Streptomyces hawaiiensis: one gene and its partner. The protein of the gene in region 1 interacts with the protein of each later gene in a pairwise test. Links are inferred from orthologs where the notes say so. Each region holds a gene or a part of one and is shown on either strand. Other genes may lie near its edges.

Evidence for each region.
Region 2: the proteins of paaC (region 1) and CEB94_RS30095 interact in binary tests that used the Escherichia coli proteins (3 or more experiments, as listed by UniProt). The link is inferred for Streptomyces hawaiiensis from one-to-one orthologs.

Annotation. Positions count from the first base shown.
Region 1 is NZ_CP021978.1:802,074-805,123, forward strand. The notes cover bases 316-3,050. They hold paaC (1,2-phenylacetyl-CoA epoxidase subunit PaaC), read right to left. Parts: upstream 2,230-3,050; coding sequence 1,402-2,229; downstream 316-1,401. Other genes in these bases: paaD (1,2-phenylacetyl-CoA epoxidase subunit PaaD), read right to left, coding at 893-1,408; paaB (1,2-phenylacetyl-CoA epoxidase subunit PaaB), read right to left, coding at 2,240-2,533; paaA (1,2-phenylacetyl-CoA epoxidase subunit PaaA), read right to left, coding at 2,530-3,050. UniProt on the Escherichia coli protein: Component of 1,2-phenylacetyl-CoA epoxidase multicomponent enzyme system which catalyzes the reduction of phenylacetyl-CoA (PA-CoA) to form 1,2-epoxyphenylacetyl-CoA. The subunit C may be essential for structural integrity of the alpha subunit.
Region 2 is NZ_CP021978.1:6,523,306-6,526,619, forward strand. What follows is about bases 41-3,039. They hold CEB94_RS30095 (response regulator), read right to left. Parts: upstream 1,881-3,039; coding sequence 1,200-1,880; downstream 41-1,199. Other genes in these bases: CEB94_RS30090 (solute symporter family protein), read left to right, coding at 41-1,133; CEB94_RS30100 (sensor histidine kinase), read right to left, coding at 1,877-3,039. Outside these bases: more of CEB94_RS30090, read left to right, coding at 1-40; more of CEB94_RS30100, read right to left, coding at 3,040-3,314. UniProt on the Escherichia coli protein: Member of the two-component regulatory system DpiA/DpiB, which is essential for expression of citrate-specific fermentation genes and genes involved in plasmid inheritance.

The DNA of each region.
Region 1 (3,050 bases):
GGACAGGGGGACGTGGTGGAGCGGCCGTCGAGGGTGACGGTGACCTGGCTGACCGGGCCGGTGGGGCCCGTCTCGGTGTGGTGGACCTCGCGGACGGGCTCGTCGTCGGCGTAGAAGAGTTCCTGGTGGACGCGGTCGGCGGGCACGCCGAGGCCGGTCAGGACCTGCTGGGCGGCGCGGACCATGCCGTGCGGGCCGCACAGCCACCAGTGGTCGGCAAACTCCACGCCGACCAGCGCGTCGACGAGGGCGGAGAGCCGCTCGGCGTCGAGGCGGCCGGAGAGCACCTCGGCCTCGCGGGGCTCGCGGGAGAGGACGTGGGCGAGCTGGAACCGCGTGGGGTAGAGGTCCTTCAGGTCGGCGAGTTCGTCGGCGAACATCACCGTGCCGGTGCGGCGGTTGCCGTAGAGGAGGGTGACGCGCGAGCGGGAGTCGGCGGCCAGGACGGACTCGGCGATGGAGACCATGGGCGTGATGCCGGAACCGGCGGCGATCAGGACGTGGTGGCCGTGGGTGGTGAGGTCGGGCGTGAAGGCGCCGGTGGGTGCCATCACCTCGACGGTGTCGCCGGGGCGTACGTCGTGCACCAGCCAGGAGGAGAACAGGCCGCCCGGCACGACCCGGACGCCGATGCGCGGCGCTGTGCCGGCGGGTGCGCAGATCGAGTACGAGCGGCGCTCGTCCCGGCCGTCGATGTCACGGCGCAGGGTGAGCGACTGGCCGGGCGCGAAGGTGAACTCCTCGGCCAGCTCGGCCGGGATGTCGAAGCTCACAGCTGCCGCGTCCTCGCACAGCGGCTGCACGGCGGCGACCCGCAGGGGGTGGAAGACCGGACGTCGGCGGGCACTCGGGCGTGCCGCCGGGGCGGGGGCCGGCTCCATCAGGTCCTCCATCAGATCTCCTTGAGGTACTCGAACGGCTCGCGGCAGGCGAGGCAGCGCCACAGGGACTTGCAGGACGTGGCGCCGAAGCGGGAGGTCTCCTCGGTGTCGGGGTGACCGCAGCGGGGGCAGGGCACCGAGCGTCGGGCCGGCGACAGCACGAGCGGGACCGGGCCGGTGGCGCGCGCCGGTGCGGCGCCGGGCGGGGCGATGCCGTGCTCGGCGAGCTTGCGCCGGCCGGCCGCCGTGATCCAGTCACTGCTCCACGGCGGGTCGAGGACCGTGCGGATCTCCACGCGCGCGTACCCCGCCTCGCGCAGCCGGGCGGCCACGCCGGCACGCATCTCCGCCATCGCCGGGCAGCCCGAGTAGGTCGGGGTCAGGCTCGCGACCACCGTTCCCTCCGGGGTCAGCGACACCTCGCGCAGCACTCCGAGGTCGGCCAGCGTGAGCATGGGCAGTTCGGGGTCGGGCACCTGCTCGGCGATGCGCCGGGCCCGTCGCGCGTCCGGGAGTGCCGTCACCATGACGCCTCCGGGTGGGCGCGGGCCACACCCTGCAACTCGGCCAGCAGCGGGGCGAGATGCTCGGTGTGCTCGCCTGCGCGGCCCGAGCCGGGCAGCGGGCGGTAGACGGGCATGGGCAGCCCGGCCGCCTCGGTGACCTGGCGCAGGACGGCGACGACCTCGTCGCGGACGTCGTACGCCGTGAACAGCTCGCCCAGGTAGGGCGCCACCTGTTCCTGCGCCTTGCGCATCCGGCGGTGCGACTCCTCGGTGCCGTCGCCGAGGCGCACGGCCCACTCGGCCGCGTACTGGCGGTGGTACGCCAGCTCCTTCACGCCCTTGGCGGCGATCGCCGCGAGCACCGGGTCTCCGTGTGCGGTGAGCCGCTCGAAGTGCGCGAGGCGCCAGCCGGCGAACACCAGCAGCCGCACGATGGTGAACGCGAAGTCGCCATTGGGGAGTTCGGCCAGGCGTACGTTGCGGAAGTCGCCGGCGTCACGGAAGTAGGCGTAGGCGTCCTCGCCGCGGCCGGTGCCGTCGACCTGGCCCGCGCGGGAGTAGAGCAGACGGGCCTGGCCGAGCAGGTCGAGCCCGATGTTGGCCAGCGCCACCTCCTCCTCCAGCTCGGGGGCGCGGGTGGTCCACTCGGCGAGCCGCTGGGCGGCGACCAAGGCGTCGTCGGCCAAGGTCACGCAGAGGGCGGCCAGTTCACCGGCGTCCACACCCTCGGGTAGGGCGGTGTCCACGCCGTGCAGGGGGTCCTCGAAGCCGGTGCCGTAGGCCCAGCGGGTGTCGTCCTCGTGTCCCTCGGCGAGGGTCATGTAGACGTGGTCGTCGCTCATGCCCTGTCCTTCAGATGTGGGGGACGTCGTCGGGGATGTCGTAGAAGGTCGGGTGCCGGTAGACCTTGTCGGCGCTGGGCTCGAAGAAGGGGTCCTTCTCGTCGCGGGTGGAGGCGGCGATGTGCTCGGAGCGCACGACCCAGATCGAGACGCCCTCGTTGCGCCGGGTGTACAGGTCGCGGGCGTGGGTGAGCGCCATGCGGTCGTCGGCGGCGTGCAGCGAGCCCACGTGGACGTGGTTCAGCCCGCGCTTGCCGCGCACGAACACCTCGTACAGCGGCCAGTCCTGCTTGTCGGCGGTCATGCCACCGCTCCCTTCCGCTCGCGGGCCGCCTGCTTGGCCGCGTGGGCGGTGGCCGCCTCGCGCACCCAGGAGCCCTCCTCGTGAGCCGTGCGGCGCCGTTGCATCCGCTGGTCGTTGCACGGGCCGTCGCCCTTGATGACCCGCATCAGCTCGTCCCAGTCGGGCGTGCCGAAGTCGTGGTGGCCCCGCTCCTCGTTCCAGCGCAGCTCCGGGTCGGGGAGCGTAACGCCGAGCTTCTCGGCCTGCGGGACGGTCATGTCGACGAAGCGCCGGCGCAGTTCGTCGTTGCTGTGCCGCTTGATCTTCCAGGCCATGGACCGCGCCGAGTTGGGCGAGGCGTCGTCGGGCGGGCCGAACATCATCAGCGACGGCCACCACCAGCGGTTCACCGCGTCCTGCACCATCTCGCGCTGCTCCGGGGTGCCGCGCATCATGGTCATCAGCAGCTCGTAGCCCTGCCGCTGGTGGAACGACTCCTCCTTGCAGATCCGCACCATGGCGCGTGCGTACGGCCCGT
Region 2 (3,314 bases), 5.7 Mb from region 1 along the record:
GCACGAGCGACGCCGCGCGGGCCTGGACCGTCATCGGCGTGGGCGCACTCATGGTGGTCTATGTGTCGTTGGGAGGGATGCGCGCGACCACGTGGATCCAGATCGTCAAGGCCGTTCTGCTTCTCGGCGGCACCATCGCGCTGACGGTGCTCGTCCTGATGCGCTTTCACGGCGACCTGAACCGGCTGCTGCTCACGGCGGCCGAGCGCAGCGGGCACGGGGAGGCGTTTCTGGCGCCGGGGCTGAAGTACGGCGGGGACTGGACCGCCCGCTTCGACTTCATCAGTCTGGGGCTGGCTCTGGTGCTGGGCACGGCGGGGCTGCCGCACATCCTGTCGCGCTTCTACACCGTGCCCACCGCGCGCGCCGCCCGCCGCTCGGTCGTCTGGGCCGTCGGGCTCATCGGTGGCTTCTACCTCATGACGATCGTGCTCGGATTCGGTGCGGCCGCCGTCCTGGGCCCGGAGGCGGTGCGCGGGTCGAACGCGGCGGGGAACACGGCGGTTCCGCTGCTGGCGCTCGATCTGGGCGGTGGGGCGGGATCCACCGGCGGGACGGTCCTCTTCGCGATCGTCGCCGCGGTCGCCTTCGCCACGATCCTCGCCGTGGTCGCCGGCATCACGCTCGCGTCCTCGGCGTCCGTGGCCCACGACCTGTACGCGTCTGTGCGGCGCCGGGGCAGGAGGCCGCGCAGCGAGGTGGCGGTGGCCCGTGTCGCGGCCGTCGGCGTCGGCGTGGTGGCGATCGCCCTCGGTCTGCTGGCGCGGGACCTCAACGTGGCGTTCCTGGTGGGCCTGGCCTTCGCCGTCGCCGCGTCGGCGAACCTGCCGGTGCTGCTCTACTCCCTGTTCTGGCGCGGCTTCACCACTCGGGGCGCCGTGTGGGCCGTCTACGGCGGCCTGGCCCCGGCCGTGGTGCTCGTGGTGCTGTCACCGGTCGTCTCGGGCAGCCCGGACTCGCTGTTCCCGGGCATCGACTTCCAGTACTTCCCCCTGCAGAACCCGGGTCTGGTCTCGATCCCTCTGGGCTTCCTCGCGGGTTGGCTGGGCACGCTCACCTCGACGGAGGTCCCTGACGAGGCCAAGCACGCGGAGACCGAGGTGCGGTCGCTGACCGGGGCGGGAGCGGCGTAGGGCTGCTGCCTTCGTTGCCGTGGCAGTCATCACCGAGTTCGCGCGGAAGCACGGCAGGCGGACGTCCTAGCCGCGGGTCGCCCACACGTAACGGTGTTCCGGGCGGCCCGCGTCGCCGTACTTGAGGGTCAGTCTTGCCCGTCCCGTGCGCTCCAGGAGCTTCAGATAGCGCTGGGCGGTCTGGCGGCTCACCCCGGTGCGCTCGGCGATCTCCTGGGCGGACAGGGGCCCGTCCGCGTGCATCAGGGACTGGCGGACCAGCTCCGCGGTGGTGGGGGAGTGCCCTTTGGGCAGGTCGGGCTCGGACGGCGCCGACAGGGCCCCGAAGATGCGGTCCACCTCGGCCTGTTCCGCCTCTCCGCCACCGTCCAGGGTGCGGCGCAGCTCCGCGTAGGCCTCCAGCTTGGCGCGCAGGCCGGCGAAGGCGAACGGTTTGACCAGGTACTGCAGCGCGCCGTGCCGCATCGCCGCCTGCACGGTGGAGACGTCCCGGGCCGCCGTCACCATGATCACGTCGGTCTGGTCACCGCGCCGCCGCATCTCCTGGACGACCGCGAGCCCCGTCGCGTCCGGGAGGTAGTGGTCCAGGAGCACGAGGTCCAGCCGGGGCAGCGTCTCCAGTCGGTGCAGCGCCTCCGTGGCGCTGTGGGCCTCTCCGGCGACATGGAAGCCCGGCACCTTCTCGACGTAGGCGGCGTTGACCCGCGCGACCCTCATGTCGTCGTCCACGACCAGGACCTCGATCATCTCGACTCCTCCTCGACGGTCTGCGGAGCTGACGGCACGGTCAGTGCGGCCGGTTGGGGATCCGGCTCGGCCAGCGCCTCGGGCAGGACGACGGTGAACTCCGCGCCCCCGCCGTGCGCCTCGCCGACGGTCGCGCTGCCACCCTGCCGCTCCGCCAGCCTGCGCACCAGGGAAAGTCCGATACCCCGCTCGCGGTGAGCCGGCGGCTTCTTCGTAGACCATCCCGTCGTGAAGATCAACTCCCTGTGCTGCGGCGGGATCCCCGGCCCGGTGTCGCGCACCCTGAGGATCGCCGTACGCCCCTTGGCGCGCAGTTCGACCTCCACGCGCGCGTGCGGCTTGCCGGCGACGGCGTCGAGGGCGTTGTCCACCAGGTTCCCCACGACGGTGACGAGCCCCTGCGGGTCGACCAGCCGGTCGGGCAGCCGGGTCCGGTCCGACACCCACAGGACGACGCCCCGCTCGGCCGCGACGGTCGCCTTGCCGACCAGGAGGGCGGCGAGCAGCGGGTCCTCGATCCGCTCGGTGACCTGTTCCGCGGTGGCCCGGTGATCGCCGACCACCTCGCCGACGAACTCGACGGCGTCGTCGTACATCTCCAGTTCGAGCAGTCCCAGAAGCGTGTGCATCCGGTTGGCGTGCTCGTGGTCCTGGGCGCGCAGGGCGTCGATCAGACCGTGGGTGGAGTCCAGTTCGCGGCCCAGCTGCTCCAGCTCGGTGCGGTCGCGCAGGGTGGCCACGGCACCGCCGTCGTCTGTGGGCATACGGTTGGCGACCAGTACCCGCTGGCCGCGCACGGTGAGCAGATCCGTGCCGGTGACGCGTCCGGCGAGAACATCGGCCGTACGGCCCGCGCCGAGCGCCTCGTCGGGCGTACGGCCTACCACCGTTTCCCTCAGGCCCAGCAGGCGCTGTGCTTCGTCGTTCACGAGGCGGATGCGGCCGGTGCGGTCCAGGGCGACGACGCCCTCCCGGATGCCGTGCAGCATCGCCTCGCGTTCCGACAGAAGCGCCGCGATGTCCGAGAAGGCCAGGTCCCTCGTCTGCCGATGGACCCGCCGGGAGATGAGCCACGCGGCCAGCGCGCCCACGGCCAGGGCACCGCCGGCGTACGCGAGCAGCCCCGGGATCGCGTGGATCAGGCGGGCACGGACGCTGTCGTAGGCGATGCCGACCGAGACGGCGCCGACGACGGTGCCGTCGCTGTCGCGCAGCGGCACCTTGCCCCGGGCGGAGCGGCCCAGGGTGCCGCTGTCGATCTCCATGATCTCCTTGCCGGCCAAGGCCTGGCCGGGGTCGGTCGAGACGATGCCGCCGATCTGCTTCGGGTCCGTGTGCGACCAGCGCACGCCCCGCCAGTCCATCACCACGATGTACTCGGCCTGGGTGGCCTTCCGGATCCGCTCCGCCTCTTTCTGCACCGGACCGTTCGGC